One region of the Streptomyces sp. NPDC048142 genome, then DNA from elsewhere that is predicted to be linked to it. Evidence: predicted binding sites of a transcription regulator. Region 1 holds the regulator's gene; the other holds the start of a gene.
The links. Region 1 encodes HrcA, which represses chaperone genes, less so after heat shock. Its sites were predicted from a motif close to TTNGCACTCNGNNNNNCNGAGTGCNAA; they were not measured.
Positions count from the first base shown of each region.

Region 2: groES (co-chaperone GroES) is a predicted target of HrcA. The motif match lies at 11,254-11,280, and genes of this name have one in related genera.

Region 1 is NZ_JBIDBC010000003.1:419,077-433,629, forward strand. Features, by position in the region: gene ACGF2Y_RS06775 (16S rRNA (uracil(1498)-N(3))-methyltransferase) at 1-194, opposite strand, end outside; gene ACGF2Y_RS06780 (nitronate monooxygenase) at 191-1,264, opposite strand; gene dnaJ (molecular chaperone DnaJ) at 1,398-2,540, opposite strand; gene hrcA (heat-inducible transcriptional repressor HrcA) at 2,541-3,557, opposite strand; gene ACGF2Y_RS06795 (MBL fold metallo-hydrolase) at 3,732-4,475, shown strand; gene ACGF2Y_RS06800 (DUF3097 domain-containing protein) at 4,602-5,420, shown strand; gene ACGF2Y_RS06805 (hypothetical protein) at 5,654-8,530, shown strand; gene hemW (radical SAM family heme chaperone HemW) at 8,546-9,787, opposite strand; gene ACGF2Y_RS06815 (AMP-dependent synthetase/ligase) at 10,042-11,931, opposite strand; gene lepA (translation elongation factor 4) at 12,297-14,171, opposite strand; gene rpsT (30S ribosomal protein S20) at 14,387-14,553, shown strand, end outside.
Region 2 is NZ_JBIDBC010000009.1:241,495-256,047, reverse strand. Features, by position in the region: gene ACGF2Y_RS15280 (GuaB3 family IMP dehydrogenase-related protein) at 1-134, opposite strand, end outside; gene guaB (IMP dehydrogenase) at 442-1,944, opposite strand; gene ACGF2Y_RS15270 (sigma-70 family RNA polymerase sigma factor) at 2,095-2,670, opposite strand; gene ACGF2Y_RS15265 (response regulator transcription factor) at 2,947-3,558, opposite strand; gene ACGF2Y_RS15260 (WhiB family transcriptional regulator) at 4,037-4,372, shown strand; gene ACGF2Y_RS15255 (LysR family transcriptional regulator) at 4,514-5,404, opposite strand; gene ACGF2Y_RS15250 (MOSC domain-containing protein) at 5,499-6,167, shown strand; gene ACGF2Y_RS15245 (PQQ-binding-like beta-propeller repeat protein) at 6,262-7,842, shown strand; gene ACGF2Y_RS15240 (SDR family NAD(P)-dependent oxidoreductase) at 7,966-8,739, shown strand; gene groL (chaperonin GroEL) at 9,065-10,690, opposite strand; gene groES (co-chaperone GroES) at 10,789-11,097, opposite strand; gene ACGF2Y_RS15225 (polysaccharide deacetylase family protein) at 11,366-12,280, opposite strand; gene ACGF2Y_RS15220 (methyltransferase domain-containing protein) at 12,413-13,636, shown strand; gene ACGF2Y_RS15215 (hypothetical protein) at 13,815-14,553, opposite strand, start outside.

The sequences.
Region 1 (14,553 bases):
GTGACGGTGAGCCGGTCCTTGCCCTCGGCGGCGCGCACGACGCCGTCCGCCCAGTGGCCGAGGCCGTCGGTGAGGACGAGCTCCTCACCGGGCTTGAGCCGCTTGACGGAGACGGCGTGCCGCCCTTCGGTTCCCTCCAGGACGAACTCCGGCCCGGTGGGCATCCGCTCGACGACGAAGACCGGTGCGGTCACCGGGGGCTCCTCATGCTCAGGGCCGTCCGGGCGGCCTCCAGTTCGGCGGCGAGCAGTTCGATCAGCTCGCCGGCGGGCAGTTCGCGGGCCATCCGGTGGCCCTGTCCGGCCCACAGGGCCATGCCCTGGGCGTCCCCGGCCTTGGCGGCGGCCCGGCGCAGCCCGCTGGTGACGTAGTGGACCTGGGGGTAGGCGGCGGGGGCGTACGGGCCGTGTTCGCGGACGAAGCGGTTGACCAGGCCGCGGGCGGGCCGCCCGGAGAAGGCGCGGGTCAGCTCGGTGCGGACGAACAGCGGGTTGGTCAGGGCCTGCTTGTGCAGCAGGTGCGCCCCGGACTCCGGGCAGACCAGGAAGGCGGTGCCGAGCTGGGCGGCGTCCGCGCCCGCCGCGAGGACGGCGGCGATCTGTGCGCCGCGCATCAGGCCGCCGGCGGCGATGATCGGGATCTGCACGGTCTCGCGGACCTGGGCGATGAGGGAGAGCAGTCCGGTGCCGGTGTGGCCGGCCTGCGGGTCGTCGCGGTGGGTGGACTGGTGGCCGCCCGCCTCGATGCCCTGGACGCAGACGGTGTCGGCGCCCGCCCACTGGGCGCTCTGGGCCTCCTCGGCCGAGGTGACCGTGACGATGGTGTGCGTCCCGGCCCTGGCGAAGGCGTCGAGGGTGTCGCGGGTGGGGCAGCCGAAGGCGAAGGAGACGACCGGAACCGGGTCCTCCAGCAGGATCGCGACCTTCGCCTCGTAAGCGTCGTCGCCGCTGCTGTCCGGGTCGCCGAGCGGGGTCTCGTACCAGGCGGCCTCGCCCGCGAGCTGGTGGCGGTAGACCTCGACGGCGCTGGGGTCGGCGAGTACGGGCTGCGGCATGAAGAGGTTGACGCCGAACGGCCGGCCGGTGAGCCGGCGCAGCTGTTTGATCTCGTTGTACATCCCGTCCGCCGTTTTGTACCCGGCGGCCAGGAATCCGAGCCCGCCGGCATCGGCGACGGCCCCGGCGAGCTGGGGTCCGGACGCGCCGCCCGCCATCGGGGCCTGCACGATCGGATACCGGCAGAGATCGGTCAACTCGGAGGACATGACCGCATCGTGCCACGTGCCCGTGCACGGAGCCGAATCAGCCAGCCGGCAGCCTGACCGGTTCTCCCGCTGTACGCAGCACCGCCCGCCGGTACAGAACCGGCGGGCGGTGCGGTGAAAGGGGGAAAGCGGTTCAGCGACCGTTGAACGCGTCCTTCAGCCGGGAGAAGAGCCCCTGCTGACCTGGCTGGAACTGACCCAGGGGCCGCTCCTCGCCGCGCAGCTTGGAGAACTCCCGCAGCAGCCGCTCCTGTTCCGCGTCGAGCTTGGAGGGGGTCATCACCTCGACGTGCACGATCAGGTCGCCCCGGCCGCCACCGCGCAGATGCGTGATCCCGCGCCCGTGCAGGGGCACGGACTGGCCGGACTGGGTGCCGGGCCGGATGTCGATCTCCTCCACGCCGTCCAGCGTCTCCAGCGGGCACTTGGTGCCGAGGGCCGCGGCCGTCATGGGGATGGTGACCGTACAGTGCAGGTCGTCGCCGCGCCGCTGGAAGACGGCGTGCGGCAGCTCGTGGATCTCCACGTACAGATCGCCGGGCGGGCCGCCGCCGGGGCCGACCTCGCCCTCACCGGCGAGCTGGATGCGGGTGCCGTTGTCGACGCCCGCGGGGATCTTGACCGTGAGCGTGCGCCGGGAGCGGATGCGGCCGTCGCCGGCGCACTCCGGGCAGGGGGTGGGCACGACCGTGCCGAAGCCCTGGCACTGCGGGCAGGGCCGCGAGGTCATGACCTGGCCCAGGAAGGACCGGGTGACCTGCGAGACCTCGCCGCGGCCGCGGCACATGTCACAGGTCTGGGCCGAGGTGCCGGGGGCCGCGCCCTCGCCGCTGCAGGTGTTGCAGACGACGGCCGTGTCGACCTGGATGTCCTTGGTGGTGCCGAAGGCCGCCTCGTTGAGGTCGATCTCCAGCCGGATCATGGCGTCCTGGCCGCGCCGGGTCCGCGAGCGGGGCCCGCGCTGCGCGGCGTTGCCGAAGAACGCGTCCATGATGTCGGAGAAGTTACCGAAGCCGCCGGCTCCGAAACCGCCCGCGCCACCGCCGCCACCGCCGTTGGCGGAGAGCGGGTCACCGCCGAGGTCGAAGACCTGCTTCTTCTGCGGGTCCGACAGCACCTCGTAAGCGGCGTTGATCTCCTTGAACCGCTCCTGGGTCTTCGGGTCCGGGTTGACATCCGGGTGCAGCTCGCGGGCGAGCCGACGGAATGCCTTCTTGATCTCGTCCTGAGATGCGTCGCGGCGCACGCCGAGTACGGCGTAGTAGTCCGTGGCCACTTACGACTCCGCCAGGATCTGTCCGACGTAACGTGCCACTGCGCGTACCGCTCCCATCGTTCCGGGGTAGTCCATGCGGGTCGGTCCGACCACGCCGAGTTTGGCGACTGCCTCGTCGCCCGAACCGTAGCCGACCGCGACGACGGACGTGGAGTTGAGCCCCTCGTGGGCGTTCTCGTGCCCGATTCGTACGGTCATGCCGGAGTCCGTTGCCTCACCGAGCAGCTTCAGCAGGACGACCTGTTCCTCCAGTGCTTCCAGCACCGGCCGGATCATCACCGGGAAGTCGTGTCCGAAGCGGGTGAGATTGGAGGTGCCGCCGATCATCAGCCGCTCCTCCGTCTCCTCGACCAGGGTTTCGAGGAGGGTGGAAAGAACCGTGGAAACCGTCCCCCGGTCCTCGCTGTCGAAAGATTCCGGCAGCTCCTGCACCAGCCGCGGGACATCCGCGAAGCGGCGTCCGACGACCCGGCTGTTGAGCCGGGCCCGCAGATCCGCGAGCGATGCCTCGCCGAACGGGGCAGGACAGTCGATCATACGCTGTTCGACCCGGCCGGTGTCCGTGATCAGGACGAGCATCAGCCGGGCGGGGGCGAGCGCCAGCAGTTCCACGTGCCGCACCGTCGAGCGGGTCAGCGAGGGGTACTGCACGACGGCGACCTGCCGGGTCAGCTGCGCGAGCAGCCGCACCGTCCGGCCGACCACGTCGTCGAGGTCGACCGCGCCGTCGAGGAAGTTCTGGATGGCCCGGCGCTCGGGTGAGGACAGCGGCTTGACGCCCGCGAGCCTGTCGACGAAGAGGCGGTACCCCTTGTCGGTGGGGATGCGGCCCGCGCTCGTGTGCGGCTGGGCGATGAAGCCCTCGTCCTCCAGCACCGCCATGTCGTTGCGGACGGTGGCCGGGGAGACCCCCAGCCGGTGCCGCTCGGTCAGCGCCTTGGAGCCGACGGGCTCCTCGGTGCCGACGTAGTCCTGGACGATGGCGCGCAGCACTTCGAGTCTGCGTTCGCTGAGCATCGCGCACACCTCCAGCTGTTTTCCTCCGGATCTCTCCGGTATCCGACTGGCACTCGGTACGTTCGAGTGCCAGCAATCCCCGCGGCCAGTGTACGGGGGTGGGGTGGGGCCGGGGCAAGGGCGACCGGCCCGCTCCCCCGAGACCGCGCAGGTCGTTGCCGATAGCGTCGTGGTATGGACGTCTCTTGGGAAGACTTCGGCTGGGAGCGGTTGGGCAACGGTATCGGCAGACGGCGGCTCCCGGGCTGGGACGCCACCGTCGCGCTGGTCGCCGGGCCGGACGGCGTACTGCTGTACGACACGGGCTCCACGCTGCGCGAGGGCGTGGAACTGCGGCGGCAGGCCGAGGCGCTGCTCGGGCGGAGAGTGACGCATATCGCACTGAGTCACCCGCATTTCGATCATGTGCTGGGCACGGCCGCGTTCGCCGGGGCGCAGGTGTACGGGGCGGTGGGCGTCGGGGCCCTGCTGCGGGACGGGGCCGAGGAGCTGTGCGCCTCGTCGGTGCGTCACGGGGTCCCGGAGGACGAGGCTGCCCGGTCGGTGGACACGCTGGTGGTCCCGCACCACGAGGTGTGCGGCGACTGGACGCTCGACCTGGGCGGCGGCCGGCAGGTGCTGCTGGCGAACGTGGGCCCCGGGCACAGCGGCCATGACCTCGCGGCGCTGGTGCCGGGCACGGACGGCGAGCCTCCGGTGGTGTTCTGCGGCGACCTGGTCGAGGAGTCCGGCGAGCCGCAGGCGGGCCGGGACGCGATCGCCTCGCGCTGGCCGGCCGCGCTGGAGAGGCTGCTGGCGCTGGGCGGCGAGGACGCGCTGTACGTACCGGGGCACGGTGCCGTGGTGGACGCGGCGTTCGTGCGGGCGCAGCGGGCGTCGCTGGCGGAGCGGTTCGAGGTGGACCTCGACGAGAGGTGAACCCCGGTGGGACCTCTGGACCACATAGGAACGTTCCGGGGTGATCCAGGGTCGTCACCGGGGCGTCCCGGTGATCATGGCCGGGTCCGCGACGCCCCGGGCGGGCGCGGCGAATATCGTCGAGCCATGCGCAGCTACCAGCCGGACCTGACCCCGCCGTGGAAGCGGTCCGCCCCCGTGCCCGAGGTGCCCGCCGAACCCGATCTGGTCGTGGAGGAGATCGCCACCGGCTTCTGCGGGGCGGTGATCCGCTGCGAGAAGACGGCCCAGGGGCCGACGGTGACCCTGGAGGACCGCTTCGGCAAGCACCGGGTGTTCCCGATGGAGCCGCGCGGTTTCCTGCTGGAGGGCAAGGTCGTCACGCTGGTGCGGCCGGGCCCCGGCGGTCCCGTGCGTCCCACCCGTACGGCATCCGGTTCGGTGGCGGTGCCCGGGGCGCGGGCCCGGGTGGCGCGGGCCGGGCGGATCTATGTGGAGGGCCGGCACGACGCGGAGCTGGTGGAGCGGGTGTGGGGCGACGACCTGCGGATCGAGGGCGTGGTCGTGGAGTACCTGGAGGGCGTGGACGACCTTCCGGCGATCGTCGGGGAGTTCGCGCCGGGGCCGGACGCCCGGCTGGGGGTGCTGGTGGACCATCTGGTGCCCGGATCCAAGGAGTCCCGGATCGCCGAGCGGGTGACCGGCGCGCATGTGCTGGTGGTGGGGCACCCGTACATCGACGTGTGGGAGGCGGTGAAGCCGTCGTCGGTGGGGATCGGTGCCTGGCCGGTGGTGCCGAGGGGGCAGGACTGGAAGACGGGCGTGTGCCGGGCGCTGGGGTGGCCGGAGAACACCGGGGCGGCCTGGCAGCACATCCTGTCCAGGGTCCGCAGCTACAAGGACCTCGAACCCCAACTGCTGGGCCGGGTGGAGGAATTGATCGACTTCGTCACCCTTCCGGACTGATTCCGAGGTCTGGTCCGGCCTGATCCAGGTCTGATCCAGGTCTGGTCCGGGGTCTGGTCCGGGGTCTGGTCCGGGGTCTGGTCCGGGCCGGCCGAAGAGGATCACGTGCCGATCCCTATGAATGCCCGCGTCCCACCCGCACCATCGGTTTTCGAGGGGGGAGAACGGGCAAGCGGTCCACGGGCCGAGAGGTTACGGGGAGCCGGAGGGCTCACGGGGGAAGGCGCGGGGCGATGGTGCGCGGGACGTGGCAGGAAAGCGCGGACAACGAGGCGGCCTCGGCCGTCTTCCACCTGATGCAGCAGCTGATCGACCGGTACCGGGTCAACCGGCCGGTGATGCCGCTCGTGGTGGCCCAGGCGGCGGACGCCGGGGCCGGGCCGGAGATCGACGCCCGGGTGGAGCAGATCGTCCACCAGGTGCACCGGGCCAACGAGCTGCGCCGGGTGCCGGTGCGGCTGCTGGAGGGCGAGGGGGCCACCCCGTACGAGGCGGCGCTCGACATGGTGCGCACCCTCTCCGGGAAGCCGTGGGAGACCCGCGAGAACACCCAGTACAAGACCTTCGCCTTTCCCCGCTCCCGGCTGCTCGGGGCGATCGAGCAGGCCACCGCGACAGTGGTCGAGCAGTCCGACGGGAACACTTCCGAGGTGCGTGAGGAAAGGATTCTGGAGCAGCTGAGCCGGCTGCGCTGGCGGTCCGGCCGGCCGCGCCGGGGCACCCGGTGGGAGACGCTGCGGCAGTCGGTGCGGCCCGAGACGTTCATCGGCGCGCTCTTCATCACCCTGCTCAGCGTGCTGCTCGGGGAGATCGGCTGGCTGCTGACGGTGCTGGTGGCGGCCGTCGCGCTGCTCGGGCTCGTCGTGGTGAGCCTGGCGAGCCGGGCCGCGCCGCCGCTGCTGTGGCTGCGCCGGGCCAGCCGGTGGCTGGCCACCACCTCGTCCCTGGCCGCGTCCAGCACCGGCCACCCCTCGGACGGCTGGTCGTGGTTCTCGCCGAGCGGTTCGTGGCGGGTGATCCGGGCGCGGGCGGCGGCGGTCGCGGAGCGGGTGGCGGACGCGGGGGCGGGCGACGAGCACGCCCGCCAGTTCCATCTGGAGCTGCGGGTGCAGGCGTTGCTGGAGGACCTGCGGCACAACTACCGCCCGCGCTCCCTGGACTGGCGGCGCAGCAAGCGCACGGTCCCGCCGGTGGTGCTCCTGCCCCGGGCCACGCAGGACAACGGCGGCATCCTGCTGATCAACGCGATCAACAACGTACGGTCGCGGCGCAGCGAGGTGGATCCGCTGCTGCTGCTCGCCTCGCTGCCGGCCCCGGAGATCATGCGGCACACCCCGCCGCTGCCCCCGGAGCGGCCGGGTCCGGGTGCGTCGGCCGGTTCCTCGGGGGCTCGGGCCCGCTACGAACGCTGGGTCGACGATCTGAGTCTGGGCCAGTCGCCGGTGGCGGCCGCGACCCTGGCGTGGGTGCTGCTGCTCCCGCTGTCCACCGAGAAACTGACCCATGAGCACGCGCACGCGCAGCTCGTCACCCACCGGGTGCGGCGGACCTGGGCGTGGTGGGTGATGTCGCGGGCGAGCATCGCCGTGCTCGTCGTGGGCAGTCTGCTGGGGGCGTTCCTGTGGGCCGGGCACTGGCGCGATACGTACTGCCACGGGCCGCTGACCGACCGCAGCACGGACGCGGTCCGGGCCGGTCCCGAGGGCGGCCGGGAGTGCGTCGGGGTGGCGACCGCGCCCGAGGTGTTCTTCGCCCGGGGCAACGCTCTGGAGCTGAACGGGGCCGGGAAGGGCATCACGTTCGAACGGATCGAGCAGGCGATCCGCGAGGAGAACGACGACATCGAGCCGGGCGACGCGTATGTGACGGTCGTGTACGCCGGTCCGCTCACCGCCACGGGCAGGAACCGGGAGGCGACCCGCAAGGGCCTGGAGGAGCTGACCGGCGTCTATCTCCAGCAGCACGCGGTGAACAAGACCGTGGGCCGGTCGGTGAAGCTGCGGGTGCTGACCGCCAACGGCGGTGAGGGCATGCTGCGGCAGATCACCGCCGTACGGAAGATCATCGAGGTGGCCCGGCGGGACCCGTCGGTGGTCGGGGTGGTCGGTCTGGGCCGCAACACCTACGAGAGCGACGACGCGACGGGGCTGCTGCGCGATGCGGGGCTGCCGCTGGTGAACACGACGAACTCCAGCGGCGATCTGCCCCGCCGGTTCCCCAACTACTTCGGCCTCGCGGCGACGGACGAGGAGCAGACGTACGCGCTCGGGCTGGTCGCCCGGCAGGTCGCCGAGGAGCTGGACCGCCCGCACGCGATCGTGCTGTCGCGCGGGGACCGTAACGGGGATCTGGACCGGTACACCGCCGAGCAGCGGGCCGCGGGCAAGAAGATGCTGCGGACGTCGGGCTTCTCGCTGGGCCGGGACGTGTCCTACGACCTCGCCGGCGGGGCGAGTCTGAACGCCCCGCTGACCAGCATCTGCCAGGCCGAGCGGGTCCCGGACGCGCTGTATTTCGCGGGGCGCGTCGAGGACGTGCCGACGCTGATGGCGGGTCTGTCGGGCACCACCGGGTGCTCGGACCGGAGGATGACGGTGTTCACCGGGGACGATCTGGCGAAGGGCACGTTCGACGACAGCACGTCCATTGCGGCGAACGTCACGCTCTACCACAGCTCGCTCGCCCCGCTGGACCGGGGAAAGAACCTCGGTTTCTACGGGGACGCCTACCGCACGCTGCGGGCGCTGCACCCCGACGGGGAGATCGCCGCCATGGCCTCGGGGCGTCCGGCGTACGAGGACGAGCTGTTCGCCAGTGGGCAGACCGTCATCTCCTACAGCGCGACGGCGGCCCTGTACGACGCGGCGGCGCGCGGCGACAAGCGCCGGAGCGCGGCGGAGACGTGGGCGACGCTGCACACGGTGGACCTCAACAACATGCCCACGGGGACGATCTCGTTCAGCCGGGCGAGATCCTCGGTCTCCGACAACGTGCACGGTCTCAACATCGTCAAGGTGGTCCGCCCCGGGCCGAGCGCCGAGCGGACCCATGTCTGCGGCAAGCCCGCCGGGGTCGCGCCGCCGCTGACGGCGAAGGACTGCAAGCCGTGAGGCCCCGCGTCCGGCTCAGTCGACCAGGTCGCGGACGACGGCGTCGGCCAGGAGCCGCCCGCGCAGGGTGAGGACCGCGCGGTTCTTCCCGTACGGTTCCGGGTCCAGCAGCCCGTCGGTCAGGGCGCGGCGGGAGGCGGCGAGGCCGTCGGGTTTCAGGAGGTCCAGCGGGCAGCCCTCGCGCAGCCGCAGCTCCAGCAGGATCCGCTCGACCCGGCGGTCCTCCTGGCCGAGGATCTCGCGGCCGGCGCCGGGCGAGCGGCCCTCGGAGAGCGCCTGGGCGTAGGCGCCGGGGTGCTTCACGTTCCACCAGCGGACCCCGCCGACGTGGCTGTGGGCGCCGGGTCCCGCGCCCCACCAGTCGGCGCCGCGCCAGTACAGCTCGTTGTGCAGGCAGCGGCCGGCCTCGGTGGTGGCCCAGTTGGAGACCTCGTACCAGTCGAAGCCGGCGGCGGCGAAGGCCTCGTCCGCGATGAGATAGCGGTCGGCGTGCGCGTCGTCGTCGGTCATCGGGATCTCGCCGCGCCGGATGCGGCGGGCGAGCTGGGTGCCCTCCTCGATGATCAGGGCGTACGCGGATACGTGGTCGGGGCCCGCACCGATCGCGGCGTCCAGGGTGGCCCGCCAGTCGTCGTCGGACTCGCCGGGGGTGCCGTAGATCAGGTCGAGGTTGACGTGGTCGAAGCCCGCCGCGCGCGCCTCGGCGACGCAGGCCTCGGGGCGGCCGGGGGTGTGCGTGCGGTCCAGGATCTTCAGGACGTGCTGCTTGGCGCTCTGCATACCGAAGGAGACCCGGTTGAAGCCGCCCTCGCGCAGGGCGGAGAGATAGGCGGGGTCGACGGACTCCGGGTTGGCCTCGGTGGTGATCTCCGCGTCCTCGGCGAGCCCGAACTCGTCCCTGATCGCCGCCAGCATCGTCACGAGATCGGCGGCGGGCAGGAGCGTGGGGGTGCCGCCGCCGACGAAGACCGTGCGGACCGGGCGCGGGTCGTCGCCGAGGACCTTGCGGGCCTGGCGGACCTCTCCGATCAGGTGGGCGGCGTAGTTGTCGCGGGAGGCCAGCGCCCCGCCGGAGCCGCGCAGCTCGGTGGCGGTGTAGGTGTTGAAGTCGCAGTAGCCGCAGCGGGTGGCGCAGTACGGGACGTGCAGGTAGAAGCCGAGCGGGCGGTCGGCTGCGCCTTCCAGGGCGTGGCGGGGCAGCGCCCCGTCGTCGGGCACGGGCTCACCATCGGGCAGTACGGAAGGCATACCGTCCATTGTCGCTCGCCGTGGAGGCTTCCCCTACCGGGTCTCTTCTCCGCCTGTTCCGCACCCCGCGTGCGGCACCAGCAGGGCCACGTCGTCGGGGGCTGCTCGGCGAACTCGTGCACGGCCCGCCGGATCCGCTCGGCCGTCGCCTCGGCGGGCGGGGCGGCCGGACACGTGGGTGTCCGGACGCCCCGCCCGTGCACCCCGGGGCCGAGCCCCCGGGGCGGTTCGTGACAGGTCGTGACAGGTCCTGCGCCTCGCGTCTACGCCTCGCGCGAACCCGCGTACATCTCGTCGATGAGCCCCTGGTACTCCCGCTCGACGACCGGCCGCTTCAGCTTGAGGCTGGGGGTCAGCTCGCCGTGCTCGACGTCCAGGTCGCGCGGCAGGAGGCGGAACTTCTTGATGGTCTGCCAGCGCTGGAGGCCCTCGTTGAGGCGCTTGACGTACCCGTCGATCAGCTCGACGGTCTGCGGGGCGGCGACCACCTCCGCGTACGACTTGCCCTCCAGTCCGTTCTCGGCGGCCCAGCCGAGGACGGTGGGGCCGTCGAGCGCGATGAGCGCGGTGCAGAAGTTACGGTCCGCGCCGTGCACCAGGATGTTGGAGACGAACGGGCAGACCGCCTTGAACTGACCCTCGACCTCCGCCGGGGCGACGTACTTCCCGCCGGACGTCTTGATCAGGTCCTTCTTGCGGTCGGTGATGCGGAGGTAGCCGTCGACCGACAGCTCCCCGATGTCCCCGGTGTGGATCCAGCCGTCCGACTCCAGGACCTCTTCGGTCTTGTCGGGCAGCTTGTGGTAGCCCTCCATGACGCCGGGGCCGCGCAGCAGGATCTCGCCGTCGTCCGCGATGCGCACCTCGGTCCCGGGGAGCGGCTTGCCGACCGTGCCGGTGCGGTAGGCCTCACCCGGGTTGACGAAGGAGGCCGCGCTGGTCTCGGTGAGTCCGTAGCCCTCCAGGATGTGGACGCCCGCGCCCGCGAAGAAGTAGCCGATGTCCGGGGCGAGGGCGGCGGAGCCGGAGACGCAGGCGCGGAGCCGGCCGCCGAAGGCCTCGCGGATCTTGGAGTAGACGAGGGCGTCGGCGACCTTGTGCTTGGCGCCGAGCGCGAAGGGGACGGACGCCTTGCCGGTGCGGCGGAAGTTGTCCTGGGAGACCTTGGCGTACTCGCGGGCGACTCCGGCCGCCCACTGGAAGATCTTGTACTTGGCGCCGCCGCCCGCGCGGGCCTTGGAGGCGACCCCGTTGTAGACCTTCTCGAAGATCCGGGGCACGGCGGCCATGTAGGTCGGCTGGACCACCGGCAGGTTCTCGATGATCTTGTCGATGCGGCCGTCGACGGCGGTGACGTGGCCGACCTCGATCTGACCGGAGGTGAGGACCTTGCCGAAGACGTGGGCGAGCGGCAGCCAGAGGTACTGCACGTCGTCGGCGTTGATCAGCCCGGTCGAGACGGTGGCCTTGGCCATGTACGACCAGTTGTCGTGCGGCAGCCGTACACCCTTGGGGCGGCCGGTGGTGCCCGAGGTGTAGATCAGGGTGGCGAGCTGGTCGGCGGTGATCGCGGCGACCCGCTCGGTGACCGCGTCCGGGGTCTTGGCGAGGAGCTCGGCGCCCTGGGCCTCCAGCTCCGCGAGAGTGATGATCCAGCCCTCGGGGTCGTCCTCGGCGGGCTCGACGCCGGCCGGGTCGATGACCACGACATGGGCGAGGTCGGGCAGGTCGGCACGGGTCTCGCGGGCCTTGGCCAGCTGCTCGGCGTCCTCCGCGATGAGGATCCGGCTCTCGGAGTCGGCCAGGATGAACGCGGACTCCTCGGAGTTCGTGGAGGGGTAGATCGTCGTGGTCGCGGCGCCCGCGCACATCACCCCGAGGTCGATGAGGATCCACTCCACCCGGGTGGCCGAGGAGAGGGCGACCCGCTCCTCCGGCCGCACGCCGAGCGCGATCAGCCCGGCGGCGATCGCGTAGACCCGCTCCGCGGCCTGGTCCCAGCTCAGCGACTTCCAGTCATCGGGACCCTCGCCCGAGGCCGACGGCACCGGATAGCGGTACGCCTCCCCGTCCGGCGTCGCCGCCACGCGGTCGATGAAGAGGGCCGCCACGGAGGGCGGCCGGTTATCGATCAAGGTCTGTGTGTCGCTCACGACGTCCTCCGGGCCTGCGGCATTGCTACGACCGGCTTCTTTGATACGGGCGACTGCTGCTGTCCTGCTGCTGTCGTCCTACTGCTCTCGCCCTGGCACTGGTCCTGCTTGCTCTCGTCCTGCTTGCGCTCGTCCTGGCTCGACCTGCGCTCGTTCTGGCTCTCGTCCTGCGCTCGTCCTGCTGCGCAACCTGCTTGTTCGGCTTGTTTAACTGGCCGGTAACCATCGAGTCGTGATCAGAGTAGAGCGCACTTGTCCGCCACGTAAGAGGCAACGTGCCGCCGCTTTCATAACGAAAGGGCCCCCATGCCAATGCTGCGGCACGGGGGCCCTCCGGACTGCTCATCGACAGGCGTCGGCGCGGGCTACTTCTTGCCCTTGCTCTCTCCCGCTGACTCGTCGGTCGACAGGACGGAGATGAAGGCGTCCTGGGGAACCTCCACGTTGCCGACCATCTTCATCCGCTTCTTGCCCTCCTTCTGCTTCTCCAGCAGCTTCCGCTTACGGGAGATGTCACCGCCGTAGCACTTGGCGAGGACGTCCTTGCGGATGGCGCGGACGGTCTCACGGGCGATGACCCGGGCGCCGATGGCGGCCTGGATCGGCACCTCGAAGTTCTGCCGGGGGATGAGCTTCTGCAGCTTGGCGACGAGCCGTACGCCGTACGCGTACGCCTTGTCCTTGTGGGTGACCGCGGAGAACGCGTCCACCTTGTCGCCGTGCAGCAGGATGTCGACCTTGACGAGGTGGGCCGACTGCTCGCCGGTGGGCTCGTAGTCGAGGGAGGCGTAACCCCGGGTCTTGGACTTCAACTGGTCGAAGAAGTCGAAGACGATCTCCGCGAGCGGCAGGGTGTAGCGGATCTCGACCCGGTCCTCGGAGAGGTAGTCCATGCCGAGCAGGGTGCCGCGCCGGCCCTGGCACAGCTCCATGATCGCGCCGATGAACTCGCTCGGGGCCAGCACCGTGGCGCGGACGACCGGCTCGTGCACCTTGTCGATCTTGCCCTCGGGGAACTCGCTCGGGTTGGTGACGACGTGCTCGGTGCCGTCCTCCATCTCGACGCGGTAGACCACGTTGGGGGCGGTGGCGATCAGGTCGAGGCCGAACTCGCGCTCCAGCCGCTCGCGGACCACGTCCAGGTGGAGCAGGCCGAGGAAGCCGACGCGGAAGCCGAAGCCGAGCGCGGCGGAGGTCTCCGGCTCGTAGACCAGGGCGGCGTCGTTGAGCTGGAGCTTGTCCAGCGCCTCGCGCAGGTCCGGGTAGTCCGACCCGTCCAGCGGATACAGCCCCGAGAACACCATCGGCTTCGGGTCCTTGTAGCCGCCCAGCGCCTCGGTCGCCCCGTTGTGCAGGGAGGTGATCGTGTCACCGACCTTGGACTGCCGGACGTCCTTCACCCCGGTGATGATGTAGCCGACCTCGCCCACGCCGATGCCGTCGGCCGGGGTCATCTCCGGGGACGACACCCCGATCTCCAGCAGCTCGTGGGTGGCGCCGGTCGACATCATCCGGATGCGCTCGCGCTTGTTGAGCTGACCGTCGATGACACGGACGTAGGTGACGACACCGCGGTACGAGTCGTAGACCGAGTCGAAGATCATCGCGCGGGCGGGGGCGTTCGCGACGCCGACCGGGGCCGGCACGTCCCGCACGACCCGGTCGAGCAGCGCGTCCACGCCGATCCCGGTCTTGGCGGAGACCTTGAGCACGTCCTCGGGCTGGCAGCCGATGAGGTTGGCCAGCTCCTCGGAGAACTTCTCCGGCTGCGCGGCGGGGAGGTCGATCTTGTTGAGCACCGGGATGATGGTGAGGTCGTTCTCCATCGCGAGATAGAGGTTGGCCAGCGTCTGGGCCTCGATGCCCTGCGCGGCGTCGACCAGCAGGACGGTGCCCTCGCAGGCGGCGAGCGAACGGGAGACCTCGTAGGTGAAGTCCACGTGGCCCGGGGTGTCGATCATGTTGAGGACATGGGTGGTACCCGTGTCCACGCCCGTGTTGGGCGCCCAGGGCAGCCGGACCGCCTGGGACTTGATGGTGATGCCGCGCTCGCGCTCGATGTCCATCCGGTCGAGGTACTGAGCACGCATCTGCCGCTGGTCGACCACTCCGGTCAGCTGAAGCATCCGGTCGGCGAGGGTCGACTTGCCGTGGTCGATGTGCGCGATGATGCAGAAATTGCGGATCAGCGCCGGGTCGGTACGGCTCGGCTCGGGCACGTTGGAAGGAGTCGCGGGCACGCAGGGTCCTGATTCTTGAGACGCCGAACGCCGTGTCTCGGGTCGATGTCGGGTCGGTCGGATCGATACGCAGACTCCATCGTCCCACGCCTGCGGGACCGCGACCGGTTTGGGCCGGTCGGAGAGTGACTGCTACCGTGGACAGCTGTGCCTCGTGGCTCTCACGAGCGGCGTGGCTCACCTAGAAGATCCAACGAACCTGAAAAGGCTCTTTCGTGGCGAACATCAAGTCCCAGATCAAGCGGAACAAGACCAACGAGAAGGCGCGCCTGCGCAACAAGGCCGTCAAGTCGTCGCTCAAGACCGCGATCCGCAAGGCCCGCGAGGCCGCCGCTGCCGGTGACGTCGAGAAGGCCACCACGGCCGTCCGCGACGCCTCCCG
Region 2 (14,553 bases), on a different contig from region 1:
CGGTAGGCGTCGATCTGCCAGGCGATCGAGACCTCCTTCGGGTCCCGGGTGCGGCGGCTCGGAACGACAGCGATGTCGTCGAATGCGTAAGCCCGGCGGCCGCGCTTGCCGCGCCCGATCTCGATCTCAGTCACGATGTGTGGCCTTTCCCTCTACGTCTGCGCTGACCAGTATCCCCGACACGCGGGGAGGGCGTGTCCGGCGGATCAGGACCGGACAGGCCGCGGCGTCTGGTGCGGTGCATCGCAAGGCGCCGGAGCATCCTCATCGCGGAGCGATTCGGGTGTTTCGGCAACGCCGCGAGGGATGGGGCCTCCCCTGCTCGAGCAAAGCCGAGAGCTTGGGGAAGTGCCAGACGCCGCGGGCCCGGTCAGGATCCGCCGGACACGCCCTGGGGGCGGTACCGGGAACTCCGGTCCGCCCCTCACCTGCGCCGATGCGTTACTTCCTGCTGTAGTTCGGCGCTTCGACCGTCATCTGGATGTCGTGCGGGTGGCTCTCCTTGAGGCCCGCCGAGGTGATCCGGACGAAGCGGCCCTTGCTCTCCATCTGGTCGACGGACGCGGCGCCGACGTAGCCCATGGTCTGGCGGAGGCCGCCGACGAGCTGGTGGAGGACGTTGGCCAGCGGGCCGCGGTAGGGCACCTGGCCCTCGATGCCCTCGGGGACGAGCTTGTCGTCCGAGGACACCTCGGCCTGGAAGTAGCGGTCCTTGGAGTAGGACCGGCCCTGTCCGCGGGACTGCATCGCGCCCAGCGAGCCCATGCCGCGGTACGACTTGAACTGCTTGCCGTTGATGAACATCAGCTCGCCCGGGGACTCCTCGCAGCCCGCGAGGAGGCTGCCCAGCATCACGCTGTCCGCGCCCGCGGCAAGCGCCTTGCCGATGTCACCGCTGTACTGGAGGCCGCCGTCGCCGATGACCGGGACGCCCGCGGCACGCGCGGCGAGCGCGGCCTCGTAGATCGCGGTGACCTGCGGGACGCCGATGCCGGCGACCACGCGGGTGGTGCAGATCGAGCCGGGTCCGACGCCGACCTTCACGCCGTCGACACCGGCGTCGATCAGCGCCTGGGCGCCGTCGCGGGTGGCGACGTTGCCGCCGATGACGTCCACGCCGACGCTCGACTTGATCTTCGCCATCCAGTCGAGGGCGTTGCTGTTGTGTCCGTGGGAGGTGTCGACGATCAGGAAGTCGACCCCGGCGGACGCGAGTGCCTGCGCACGGTCCAGCGCCTCGGGGCTCGCGCCGACGGCCGCGCCGACCAGGAGACGGCCTTCGTGGTCCTTGGCGGCGTTCGGGTACTGCTCGGCCTTCTTGAAGTCCTTGACCGTGATGAGGCCCTTGAGGATGCCGGCCTCGTCGACCAGCGGCAGCTTCTCGATCTTGTGGCGGCGCAGCAGCTCCATGGCCTCCACGCCGGAGATCCCGACCCTCCCGGTGACCAGCGGCATCGGCGTCATGACCTCGCGCACCTGGCGCGAGCGGTCCGACTCGAAGGCCATGTCACGGTTGGTGACGATGCCCAGCAGCTTGCCCGCGGGGTCGGTGACCGGTACGCCGCTGATGCGGAACTTCGCGCAGAGCGCGTCCGCCTCGCCGAGCGTGGCGTCGGGGTGCACGGTGATCGGGTCGGTGACCATGCCGGACTCGGAGCGCTTGACCAGGTCGACCTGGTTGACCTGGTCCTCGACCGAGAGATTGCGGTGCAGCACGCCGACGCCGCCCTGGCGGGCCATGGCGATGGCCATCCGGGCCTCGGTCACCTTGTCCATGGCGGCGGACAGCAGGGGGATGTTCACCCGTACGTTGCGCGAGATGAGCGACGAGGTGTCGACCATGTTGGGCAGAACCTCGGACGCGCCGGGCAACAGCAGCACGTCGTCGTAGGTCAGCCCGAGCGTCGCGAACTTCTCGGGCACTCCGTCGACGTTTGCAGTCATGACACCTTCCCCAAATGGCCTTGATCGGTGCGGATGTCCATGCTAACGGGCTCCACGGGTGTCTCATTCCACGATCAAGATCACTTGGCTGTTCTGTAGCTTCCCACAGGGCCTCCGGCAGAGCTTCCGACCGGGCCGGCGCGGGTGTGCCTACTGCTCGGCGAGTGCCCGGAGCCTGCTGAGCGCGCGGTGCTGGGCGACCCGGACCGCCCCCGGGGACATCCCGAGCATCTGGCCGGTCTCCTCCGCGGTCAGCCCGACCGCGACCCGCAGGACGAGCAGCTCGCGCTGGTTGTCCGGGAGGTTGGCCAGGAGCTTCTTCGCCCAGGCGGCATCGCTGCTGAGCAGGGCGCGCTCCTCCGGGCCGAGGGAGTCGTCGGGCCGTTCCGGCATCTCGTCGGAGGGGACGGCGGTCGACCCCGGATGGCGCATCGCGGCGCGCTGGAGGTCGGCGACCTTGTGGCCGGCGATCGCGAAGACGAAGGCCTCGAAGGGCCGGCCGGTGTCCTTGTAGCGCGGCAGCGCCATCAGCACCGCGACGCAGACCTCCTGCGCCAGGTCCTCCACGAAGTGGCGAGCATCACCGGGGAGCCGGTTCAGCCGGGAGCGGCAATAGCGCAGGGCAAGGGGGTGGACGTGGGCCAGCAGATCATGGGTGGCCTGCGCGTCGCCGTCGACGGCCCGGTGCACGAGGGCACCGATCACCGTGGTTTCGTCGTCGCGCATCGGACCATGGTGCCCTGCTGCCGTCCGGTCCGCTCCACCGCGTCCCGAGTTGTGCACCGAAGCGTTATGAGCGGGTGCGCCGGATGTCATGTCCTGCGCCCTCCCCTTCCGCTCGACCGAATCGTTCCTGAGGAACTCCACGACTCAAGGATGCGTCATCGGCCGGGAAGCGTCACATGGCACCGCTGAGCGGCGCCCGGATACGGGGTGTGGCCGGTGGCCCGCTCCGTGTCCCCGTCCGCCGGTCTGCGGACGGGGCGCGGCCCGGTCCGGTCGTCAGCGGACCAGGCCCCAGCGGAATCCGAGGGCCACCGCATGGGCGCGGTCCGAGGCCCCGAGCTTCTTGAACAGGCGCCGTGCGTGGGTCTTGACCGTGTCCTCGGAGAGGAACAGCTCACGGCCGATCTCCGCGTTGGAACGGCCGTGGCTCATGCCTTCGAGCACCTGGATCTCCCGCGCGGTGAGCGTGGGGGCCGCCCCCATCTCGGCGGACCGCAGCCGGCGCGGGGCGAGCCGCCACGTCGGGTCGGCCAGCGCCTGGGTGACGGTGGCCCGCAGCTCGGCGCGCGAGGCGTCCTTGTGCAGATAGCCGCGGGCCCCGGCGGCGACCGCGAGCGCGACGCCGTCCAGGTCCTCGGCGACGGTCAGCATGATGATCCGGGCCCCGGGGTCGGCGGAGAGCAGCCGCCGGACGGTCTCCACACCTCCCAGACCGGGCATGCGTACGTCCATCAGAATCAGATCCGAACGATCGGCACCCCAGCGGCGGAGGACTTCCTCGCCGTTGGCCGCCGTCGTCACGCGCTCGACGCCGGGCACGGTGGCCACCGCACGGCGGAGCGCTTCTCGGGCAAGCGGGGAGTCGTCGCAGACGAGGACGGATGTCATGACCGTCCTCCGCAGCTGATGCGCGTCACCTTGAGCCTCCAGGCTGATACAAGTCGTCACCTGTGCGGTTGACCCCCTCGGACATGCGCCCGAGCCGGATATCCGTCAACCGCATCCGTTCCCTTAACGACGGTCACTCGAAAGAGTTACGGGTCGGGCGGCCGGGTTCGGCACTCTACGTGAGGGGCCGTGCACGGAGAAGAACGGCACGGGTGATTCACCCGTCAACCGGATCTTCACCCGTTGGCGTGCCCTGTTCAGCACTATTTCTTCCCTTTTGAGGGTGTCTGTGGCTAGATTCGCAATCAGTCATATTTACATCTACTAGCACCGTAGATGTACGGTCGAGACTTCGGTCACACCGATCACAGACGGTCCGATCACAGCAGGCCGTCGATCACAGACGGTCTGCAGACCGTCGGTCACAGACGGTCGAGGATGCCGCTTCCGACTCAGCACAGCTCCGAGGGGACAAGCAATGGCAGATTTCTCCCGCCTTCCCGGACCCAACGCAGACCTGTGGGACTGGCAGCTGCTCGCCGCCTGCCGAGGCGTGGACAGCTCCCTGTTCTTCCACCCGGAGGGTGAGCGCGGCGCGGCCCGGAGCGCCCGCGAGGCCTCCGCCAAGGAGGTGTGCATGCGCTGCCCGGTACGGGCCGAGTGCGCGGCGCACGCCCTGGCCGTACGGGAGCCCTACGGAGTGTGGGGCGGCCTGACGGAGGACGAGCGCGAAGAGCTGATGGGCCGGGCCCGAACCCGGCTGATCGGCGCGGCGCCCTCCGGAGCCCCCGCCACCGGCCCCGGCGCCACCTGACACCCGTACGCCACACCTGAACGCAGAAACGTTTCTTCGACAACTTCAGCCATCCGGCCCGCGACCGGCCGCAGCGGGACCGGACCCCTCACCGCCCGTGGGCCGCGGGGCCCGGCGGGCGCCGCGGCCCCGCGCGGTCTCTCAGCGGGCGGCCGTTCGCGACAGCTGGTCCAGGGTGGCCGCCACCGCCGGGACCCGGGCCAGGTCCGGCAGGGTCAGGGCAACGATCTCCCGCTCGATCGCGGGCTCGACCGGCACGGCCCTGGCCCCCTTGGGGCGTACCGACTCGACGGCCAGCTCCGGCAGCACCGCCACCCCGAGATCGGCCCCGACGAGGCCCATCACCGCCGGGTAGTCGTCGGTGGCGAAGTCGATGCGGGGGGTGAAGCCGGACTCCTCGCAGACCTCGACCAGCTGCCGGCGGCAGCGCGGGCAGCCCGCGATCCACGACTCCTCGGCCAGCTCGCCGATGGACAGGCTCGACGCCCCGGCCAGCCGGTGCCCCTCCGGGACCAGACCGATCAGCCGGTCGGTGAGCAGCGGCCGGACCACCAGGTCGTCCCATTCACCGCCGGTCGCCCCGTAACGGAAGGCCAGCGCGATGTCGCAGTCGCCCTCGCGCAGCAGGTCCACCGAGCGCGGCGGCTCGGCCTCGACGAGTGACACCCGGGTGCCGGGGTGTTCGGCGCGCAGCGCGGCCAGTGCCCCCGGGACCAGAGTGGAGCTGCCGCTGGGGAAGGAGACCAGCCGGACCCGGCCGGCCCGCAGTCCGGCGATGGCGGCGACCTCCTCCTCCGCGGCGGTCAGCCCCGCGAGGATGCCGGACGCGTGCCGCACCAGCGCCTCGCCGGCCTGGGTGAGGCGCATCTCGCGGCCGGTGCGGATCAGCAGCGTGGTGCCCGCGGAGGCTTCCAGGGCCTTCATCTGCTGGCTGACGGCGGGCTGGGTGCAGCCGAGTTCGCGGGCGGCGGCGGAGAACGAGCCGGTGGTGGACACGGCGCGCAGGACACGGAGGTGGCGGGCTTCGATCACTCCTCCACTATAAGAAATTCTTGGATGCCAGGCGAATTAATCGCATGCCACTTTGAGGGCGGCGGGAGCGGGGGCAGCCGGTTAGCGTGACCGTATGAAGCTGCTGACCGTGAACATCGGCCGACCCGGCCACTCCCCGCGGACCGACGGCCCCGGTGGCCTCACCGGGATCGACAAGCGACCGGTGGAGTCGCCCGTGGCGGTCCTCGACCCCGGCCCCAAGGGCGTCGGCGGCAGCGGGCTGGCCGGGGACACGGTGTGCGACCTGCGTCATCACGGCGGCAGCGACCAGGCGGTGTACGCCTTCGCCCGGGAGGAGCTGGACGTCTGGGAGCGGGAGCTGGGCGGCCGGAAGCTGGCCAACGGGGTGTTCGGCGAGAACTTCACGACGCTGGGCCTCGACGTCAGCGGCGCGCGGATCGGCGAGCGCTGGCGGGTGGGGGCGGACCTGGTGCTGGAGGTGACCTCGGGACGCATTCCGTGCCGGACCTTCGCCCACCATCTCGGGGAGGCGGGGTGGGTCCGGCGGTTCACCCGGCAGGGCGCCACCGGCGCGTATCTGCGGGTGATCGAGCCGGGCACGGTCCGCGCCGGGGACACGATCGAGATCGTGCACCGGCCGGACCACGAGGTCACCGCCGCCCTGCAGTTCCGGGCCGTGACGACCGAACGCACCCTGCTGCCCGCACTGCTGGCCGCCGGGGAGGCGCTGCACCCCGAGGCGCTGCGCACGGCACGGGAGTACGTCGCGCGCCAGGGCTGACGGGAACTGGACCGGTGCGCGGTGCGTCCACCACCAGTGACCTGCGCCCGATGAGCAGTCTTCGAGCCGAGTGGCACGTCTCAGGGGGAAGACCATGCCCGACCCGCAGCAGCCCTGGTACACCCCGGGCCCGCCGCAGCAGCCCGTTCCCGGCAACCCGTACGCCTCCGGTGGCGGCTACGGACCGCCGCCGCCGCCACCGCCACCGCCGCCGCCGCGTCGCCGGCGCTTCGGCCGGGCCCCGGTCGTCGCCGCGGTCGTCGCGCTGGTGCTGGTGGTCGTGGCAGGAGGGGTGTACGCCCTCACCGACCGGTGGCGGGACGGGCCCGCGAAGCCCGTGGCGAAGGAGTCGCCCGGCCCCTCCGGGTCCGCGTCCCCGTCCGGTACCCCCGCGGCGGGCGGCCCGGAGCTGAGCCACATCCCGACGACGGAGGAGGTCCGGGCGGCGCGGAAGCCGGGCGAGGCGGCGGCGTGGATCGTCGACGACAGGACCGACCTGCCCAAGCAGATCAACCGGGTGCACGACCTGTGGATCGTCGGTGACACCGCCGTCCAGGCCCTGCACCGGAAGGTCACGGCCTACCGCCTCTCGGACGGCGCCGAGGTCTGGAACGTGACGCTGCCCTCCGCCGTGTGCGAGACCCCGGCCAACCCGACGCCCGACGGCAGGGTCGTGGTCTTCCATCACGAGAGGCCGGACAACGAGCGGGGCAACCAGTGCAACCAGATGCGGATGATCGACCTGAAGACCGGGGAGCAGGGGTGGCACAAGGAGCTCGACGAACCCGGTGACCGGGACAACACGTTCATCGTCTACAGCGCCATCAGCGGCGACACCCTGGCCGTCGCCCGGAACATGCAGGCCATCACCTACCGGATGGACGACGGGAGCAAGCTCTACGAGGTCCCCCGGGAACACAAGGGCAAGTGCGTCCCCCGCGACGTGGCGGGCGGCGTCGCCCGGCTGCTGGTCAGCTCCAACTGCATGATCGCCATCGACCGGAGCAAGAACTACGGCCAGGTGCGCGAGCTCGACCCGCGCACCGGCAAGGTCCTGTGGCGCTACCGGATGAAGACCGGCTGGAGCTTCGGCAGCCTGATCTCCATGGACCCGGTCGTCTTCACCACCTACAACAACGAGGACAGCGCGAGCGACTGGCGGATCACGGTCCTGGACCCCGGGGGCGAACACCGCGTCACCTTCGACGCCCGGGACAAGGGTTTCGAGGAGTGCGCCGGAGACGGGTCGGGCGGAAACATCCAGCCCTGCCGGGGCACCGGGGTCGGCAAGGGCCTCATCATGCTGGGCGGCACCGACCAGGTGGGCGCGTACGACGTGAAGACCGGGAAGTTCCTGTGGGGGGTCAAGTCCGATGAGCTGCGCATGCTGTATCCGCTCCGCGCGGAGGACGGCAAGGCCATGCGCGTTTACGAGGCGGCCACCTCACGCCGCCCCGGCCGGACCTTCGTCATGGGTCCGCGCGGCGCGGGCACGGAGACGGACGTCGTGAAGCACCCGGTGGCGACCGCCCCGTACGAATACGAAATGTTCGCGGCGCACACGGCCTATGTCGACGGGCGGCTCGTCCTGACGTCGACGCACGTGAGCGGCGACGAGAACCACCAGCCCGTGCGCGAGGCCCGCATGCTGTCCTTCGCCCCCGAGGCGCCGTGACGGGACCTGACGGGACGCGCCCTGACGGGATGACGGGCGGGTTCCTGGTCGTGGTCGTGGTCGTGGAGAAGGGGCAGCGGGCGGGTGAGCCGCCGGACCACGCGGGGCACTAACGTGCCGCGTATGACGACTGCACTGATCACAGGCGCGACGGCGGGTATCGGGGCCGCGTTCGCGCGGCGGCTCGCGGCCCAGGGACACAACCTGGTGCTGGTGGCGCGGGACACCGCACGGCTGCGCGAGCAGGCCACCGAACTGCACGACCGGCACGGCATCGAGGCCGAGGTGCTGAGCGCCGACCTGTCCACGGACGACGGGATCGAGTCGGTCGAGAAGCGGCTCGCGGAGCGCAGACACCCGGTCGATCTGCTGGTCAACAACGCCGGGTTCGGCAACAAGGGGCGCTTCCTGGAGGTGTCCATGGCCGATGAGCTGACCATGCTGAAGGTGCACTGCGAGGCCGTGCTGCGGCTGACCTCGGCGGCCACCACCGGAATGAAGGAGCGGGGCCGGGGCGCGGTGGTCAACGTGGCGTCCGTCGCGGCGTTCGTGCCGCGCGGTACGTACGGGGCGTCCAAGGCGTGGGTCGTGCAGTTCACCCAGGGCGCGGCGCGGGATCTGGGCGGGTCGGGGGTGCGGCTGATGGCGCTGTGCCCCGGGTTCGTGCGGACGGAGTTCCACGAGCGGGCCGGGATGGGCACGGACAACATCCCGGGCTGGCTGTGGCTCGACGCGGACAAGCTGGTGTCCGCGGCGCTGACGGATCTGGCCCGGGGGAAGACGCTGTCGATCCCGGACCCGCGCTACAAGGCGCTGATGGGCCTGGTCAAGGTCGCCCCGCGGGGCCTGCTCGGCGGGGTCACCTCGCGGACGGGGCGCAAGTACGGCCCGCAGTAGCCGGTTCGCCGTGCCAGGTGCGGTGATACGGGGGGTGCGGCGGCACGGGGATGCGGTACGGCGGTGCGCGGTACGGGGGTGCTGGGTACGGGGGTGCTTGGTACGGGGTCGGCTCGGTACGGGGGTGCTTGGTACGGGGTCGGCTCGATACGGGGGTGGCTCCGCCTCTCCCGTGTCCGGCCGCCCAGCTCGTACGGGCAGCCATGCCATGAGCCGCGGTCGGTCCCGTACCGTCCCGTCCCTGCGTGAGCCGGAACGCACCGAGGCCCGGCGCCCCCGCGACGGGGGTGCCGGGCCTCATGCGTACCGAAAGGTACCGCGTGTACTAGTGGGAGTGGCCGTGGCCGCCGTGACCGGCGTCGGCCTCTTCCTCGGCCGGCTTCTCGACGACCAGGGTCTCGGTCGTGAGCAGCAGCGACGCGATGGACGCGGCGTTCTCCAGGGCGGAGCGGGTGACCTTGACCGGGTCGATGACGCCGGCCTTGACCAGGTCGCCGTACTCGCCGGTGGCGGCGTTGAAGCCCTGGCCCTTGTCGAGCTCGGAGACCTTGGAGGTGATGACGTAACCCTCCAGGCCGGCGTTCTCGGCGATCCAGCGCAGCGGCTCGACGGCGGCGCGGCGGACGACCGCGACACCGGTGGCCTCGTCGCCGGTCTTGCCGAGGTTGCCCTCCAGGACCTTCACGGCGTGGACGAGGGCGGAGCCACCGCCGGAGACGATGCCCTCCTCGACAGCGGCGCGGGTCGCGGAGATGGCGTCCTCGAGGCGGTGCTTCTTCTCCTTGAGCTCCACCTCGGTGGCGGCGCCGACGCGGATGACGCACACGCCGCCGGCCAGCTTCGCGAGGCGCTCCTGGAGCTTCTCGCGGTCCCAGTCGGAGTCCGTGGACTCGATCTCGGCCTTGATCTGGTTGACGCGGCCCTTGACGTCGTCGGAGTTGCCCCCGCCGTCGACGATGGTCGTGTCGTCCTTGGAGACGGTGACGCGGCGGGCGGTGCCCAGCACGTCGAGACCGGCGCCGTCGAGCTTGAGGCCGACCTCTTCCGCGATGACGGTCGCACCGGTGAGGGTGGCGATGTCACCGAGCATGGCCTTGCGGCGGTCGCCGAAGCCCGGGGCCTTCACCGCGACGGCGTTGAAGGTGCCGCGGATCTTGTTGACGACGAGGGTGGAGAGCGCCTCGCCCTCGACGTCCTCGGCGATGATCAGGAGCGGCTTGGAGGCGCCGGCCTGGATGACCTTCTCCAGGAGCGGGAGCAGCTCCTGGATGGAGCCGATCTTGCCCTGGTGGATCAGGATGTACGGGTCGTCGAGGACGGCCTCCATACGCTCCTGGTCGGACACCATGTACGGGGACAGGTAGCCCTTGTCGAAGGCCATGCCCTCGGTGAACTCCAGGTCCAGACCGAAGGTGTTGGACTCCTCGACGGTGATGACACCGTCCTTGCCGACCTTGTCCATCGCGTCCGCGATGAGCTCGCCGACCTGGGTGTCCTGCGCGGAGAGCGCGGCCACGGCGGCGATGTCGGACTTGTCGTCGATCGGGCGGGCGGTCGCGAGGAGCTCCTCGGACACGGCCTTGACCGCGGCGTCGATGCCCTTCTTCAGGGCGGCCGGGGAGGCGCCGGCGGCGACGTTGCGCAGGCCCTCGCGGACGAGCGCCTGGGCCAGGACGGTCGCGGTGGTGGTGCCGTCACCCGCTACGTCGTTGGTCTTGGTCGCCACCTCCTTGACGAGCTGGGCGCCGAGGTTCTCGTACGGGTCGTCGAGCTCGACCTCACGCGCGATGGTGACACCGTCGTTGGTGATGGTGGGAGCGCCGAACTTCTTGTCGATGACGACGTTGCGGCCCTTGGGGCCGATCGTCACCTTGACCGTGTCGGCAAGCTTGTTGACGCCGCGCTCAAGGGCGCGACGGGCGTCCTCGTCGAACTTCAGAATCTTCGCCATGGGCTGTGTTCCCTCTCAAAATGAACTGCGCCCCTCGCCGCCCGGCTAGTTATTTCGCAGGGGGCCAGGGGCGCAGAACACAGGCAAACGTGGGTGAGTTACTTCTCGACGATCGCGAGAACGTCGCGGGCCGAGAGGACGAGGTACTCCTCGCCGTTGTACTTCACCTCGGTGCCGCCGTACTTGCTGTACAGGACGACGTCGCCGGTCTTGACGTCGAGCGGAAGCCGCTCGCCGTTCTCGAAGCGGCCCGGACCGACAGCAAGGACGACGCCCTCCTGGGGCTTCTCCTTCGCGGTGTCCGGAATGACCAGGCCGGAAGCCGTGGTCTGCTCGGCGTCGAGCGGCTGGACCACAATGCGGTCCTCGAGCGGCTTGATCGCAACCTTGGAGCTGGTGGTCGACACGATCCGGTCTCCCCCTTCGGAGATCTCACGGGGTTTAACAGTCTGTGGTCGGCGACCAGACCGATCCGTCGTCGCGGGTGCCGGATCTGTCCTGTCGCACAAGGTGGTGCTGGCACTCTCCAGGGGGGAGTGCCAGACCTGAGACTATGACCGCGGTTAGCACTCGGTCAAGCGGAGTGCCAATTCACATCCTCGCGCCGCCCCCGATCGGGTCCTCCGACCGGACCCTCCGACCGGCCGGATCAACCGGACCGGCCGGATCAACCGGTCAGACGTAGTCCTCCAGCTTCGCCACCGCGTACCCCTTGTCCGTGATGGTCTTCATGACCCGGCGGATCATGTCGGGCATCGAGCCCTTCCAGTCCTCCTTGCCCCGGAAGTGGGTGAGGACGATGTCGCCGGGGTGCAGGTCGCGGTCCCACTCGCGCCATTCCATGTGGTCGGGGAAGGCCTCGGAGGACCACAGGGGTACGGCGGTGATCCCGCAGGACTTGGCGACGACGAGGGTGTCGCGGTTGTAGTTGCCGTAGGGCGGGCGGAAGAGGGTGGGCCGCTTCCCGTAGTGCTTGAGGATCTTCTCCTGCTGGCCGCAGATCTCCCGCTTCTGTTCGGCGTACGACAGTCCGGGCAGATAGCGGTGGTTGAGCGTGTGGTTGCTGATGACCACTCCGCGCTTCTGCATCTTCTTGAAGTAGCCGTAGTCGTCGTTGGTGACGTAGTCGCTGAGGAACGCGCTGTACGGGATGTCCAGTTCGGTCATCATCCGCAGCAGCTCGGGGTCCTTCTCCGCCCCGTCGTCGATCGTCAGGAAGACGATCTTCTCCTTGGTCGGAACGGTGGTGAAGACGGGCGGCAGCCCGGCGTCGTCCCGGACCTCGAACCCCTTACGGGTGGTGATGCGCGGCTTCGTCCTCGGCGGCTCGGGGGCCGCGAGCGGGGTCTTGTCGAGCTTCCACTTCTTCGCGGCGACGGCGCGTGCGGCCTGCTTCTTCTTGAGTTCCTCGGCGTACGTGTCGAGAGTGCGGGCCGGTCCGGCCTGCGGCCCGGCCTTCCCCCCTCCCCCGGCGGCGGGCCCGCCGGGGGCTCCCGCGCCGCTGCCGCCCGCCTCCGCCGCGCATCCGGAGGCGACGGCGGCGGCCAGCAGGGCCGCCAGCACGACGACGCCCGACCTGTTCCGCTTCATGGCTGATTTTTCTTTTTGTCGTACTAGCTGCATGGCGCCGCATCCTGCCAGCCGTCGGCCCCCGCACCCTTTCGACACCGCGAGCGGCCCCGCCCCGTCCCCCGGCCGGCCCACTCCGGCGCACCGGCCACAATGGACCGGGTGAACGCAACGACCCCCGACGCCCCGTCCGACGACCCCGCCCGCGCCGCCTTCGCCGCGCTGCGTACCCCCGAGGGCGAGCAGTTGCTGGCCGAGCTGCGCGACCACGACCCCGCCGACGAGCTGGCCACCGCGACCCGGCTGCGCCGCACGCACCCGGCGGAGCTGGTGTCGGCGGCCCTGGGCCAGGCCCGGCTGCGGCAGCGGGCGGTGGCGAAGTTCGGGGCCGAGGACGCGTACCGGATGTACTTCACGCCCAACGGCGTCGAGCAGGCCACCCGCACCTCGGTCGCCGGCCACCGCGCCGCCCGGTTCGCCGGGCTCGGCGTGCGGAGCGTGGCCGACCTGTGCTGCGGCATCGGCGGCGACGCCCTCGCGCTGGCCCGTGCCGGGATCTCCGTCCTGGCCGTGGACCGCGACCCGCTGACCGCCGAGGTGGCCCGCGCGAACGCCGAGGCGCTCGGCCTGGACGGGCTGATCGAGGTGCGGTGCGCCGATGTCACGGAGATCGACACCGCCCCGTACGACGCGGTCTTCGTGGACCCGGCGCGGCGGGGAGGCAGGGGCAGGATCTTCGACCCGGAGGCCTATTCACCGCCGCTGTCCTGGGCGACGGCCGCCGCGCTGAAGGCCCCCAGGGCGGCGCTGAAGATCGCCCCGGGCATCCCGCACGAGGCGATCGGCCCGGAGGCGGAGGCGGAGTGGATCTCGGACGGCGGCGATGTGAAGGAGGCGGTGCTCTGGTACGGGGAGGGCTTCGCGGCCGGTGCGTTCCGGGCCACGCTGCTGCCCGCCGGGGCGACCCTGACCGCCCCGGCCCCGCTGCCCGCCCCGCCCGTGGGCCCGGTCGGGCGCTATCTGTACGAGCCGGACGGCGCGGTGATCCGGGCCCATCTGGTCGCCGACATCGTGGAGCGGTGCGGCGGGCGGCTGGTGGACGAGACGATCGCGTACGTCACGAGCGATGCGCGGTACTCCTCCCCGTACACCTCGGGCTATGAGATCACCGATCAGCTGCCCTTCAACATGAAGAAGCTGAAGGCGCTGCTGCGGGAGCGGAAGGTCGGCGTACTGACCGTCAAGAAGCGCGGCTCGGCGGTCGAACCGGAGGAGCTGCGCCGCCGGATGAAGCTGAGCGGACCGCACGCGGCGACGGTGTTCCTGACCCGGGTGGCGGGGGCTCCGACGATGCTGATCGGCCATCCGCTGAGTTGAAACCGGGAAGCCGGGGGCGGAAGCCGGGGGCGGAAGCCGGGGGCGGAAGCCGGGGCGCGGAAGCCGGGGCGCGGAAGCCGGGGCGCGGAAGCCGGGGCGCGGAAGCCGGGGGCGGAAACGTCTCACCCCGGGGCGCGGAAGCGTCTCGGAGGGGGGCGGGGCCGGCCTCCGGAGCGTCTCATCGGTGGCCGGGGCCGCCGGCGCGGGTGAAGGGCGGGCGGGCGGAATCGGCCTCCCGGGTCGCGGCCGGGGACAGTACCGCCCCGGTCTCCGCGCCCGTACCGGACCCGGCACCCGTACCGGCCCCCATCAGGACGCCCACCACCCAGCGGCGGTGCGCCAGGGCCGTGACCCCGCCGATCAGCGCGGTCAGCCAGGCGACCATGCCGACGCCCATCACCAGGGCGACGAGCCCGTACGTCTCCCGGCCCGGCCGCGCGCTCGCGGGCCCGAGCACGCAGAGAGCGAGCCCCACCGCGCCCAGGGCGAACGACAGCAGCAGCCAGGCGAGGCTCGCCCCGGGCATCCGCAGCCGCCGGTCGCGCTCCGGGTCGCGGTCCAGCGCACCCCAGGCGGTGAGCAGCGAGCGGACCTTCCGGTCCCGGGAGACACCGAGGCAGACGAAGGCGACGGCGGGGACCAGGACCGCCGCGCCGATGACCAGGCTGACCAGTCCGGCGATGCCGCTGAAGAAGTCGGCGGACTGCTCGACGATGACGATCCCGGAGCCCACCAGGCTCCAGCCGATCGCGGCGAGCGCCGCCCACATCCACAGCAGCCCGAGCCGCCCCGGCCCCACATGCATCCGCACCAGCTCACCCAGGACCACGGCCCGGTCGGCGAGCATCGCCTCGCGGTCGGGCCAGGAGCGGATCTCGGCGGGCGGCGGAGGGGGCGGGAGCGGGGCACGGCGTGGC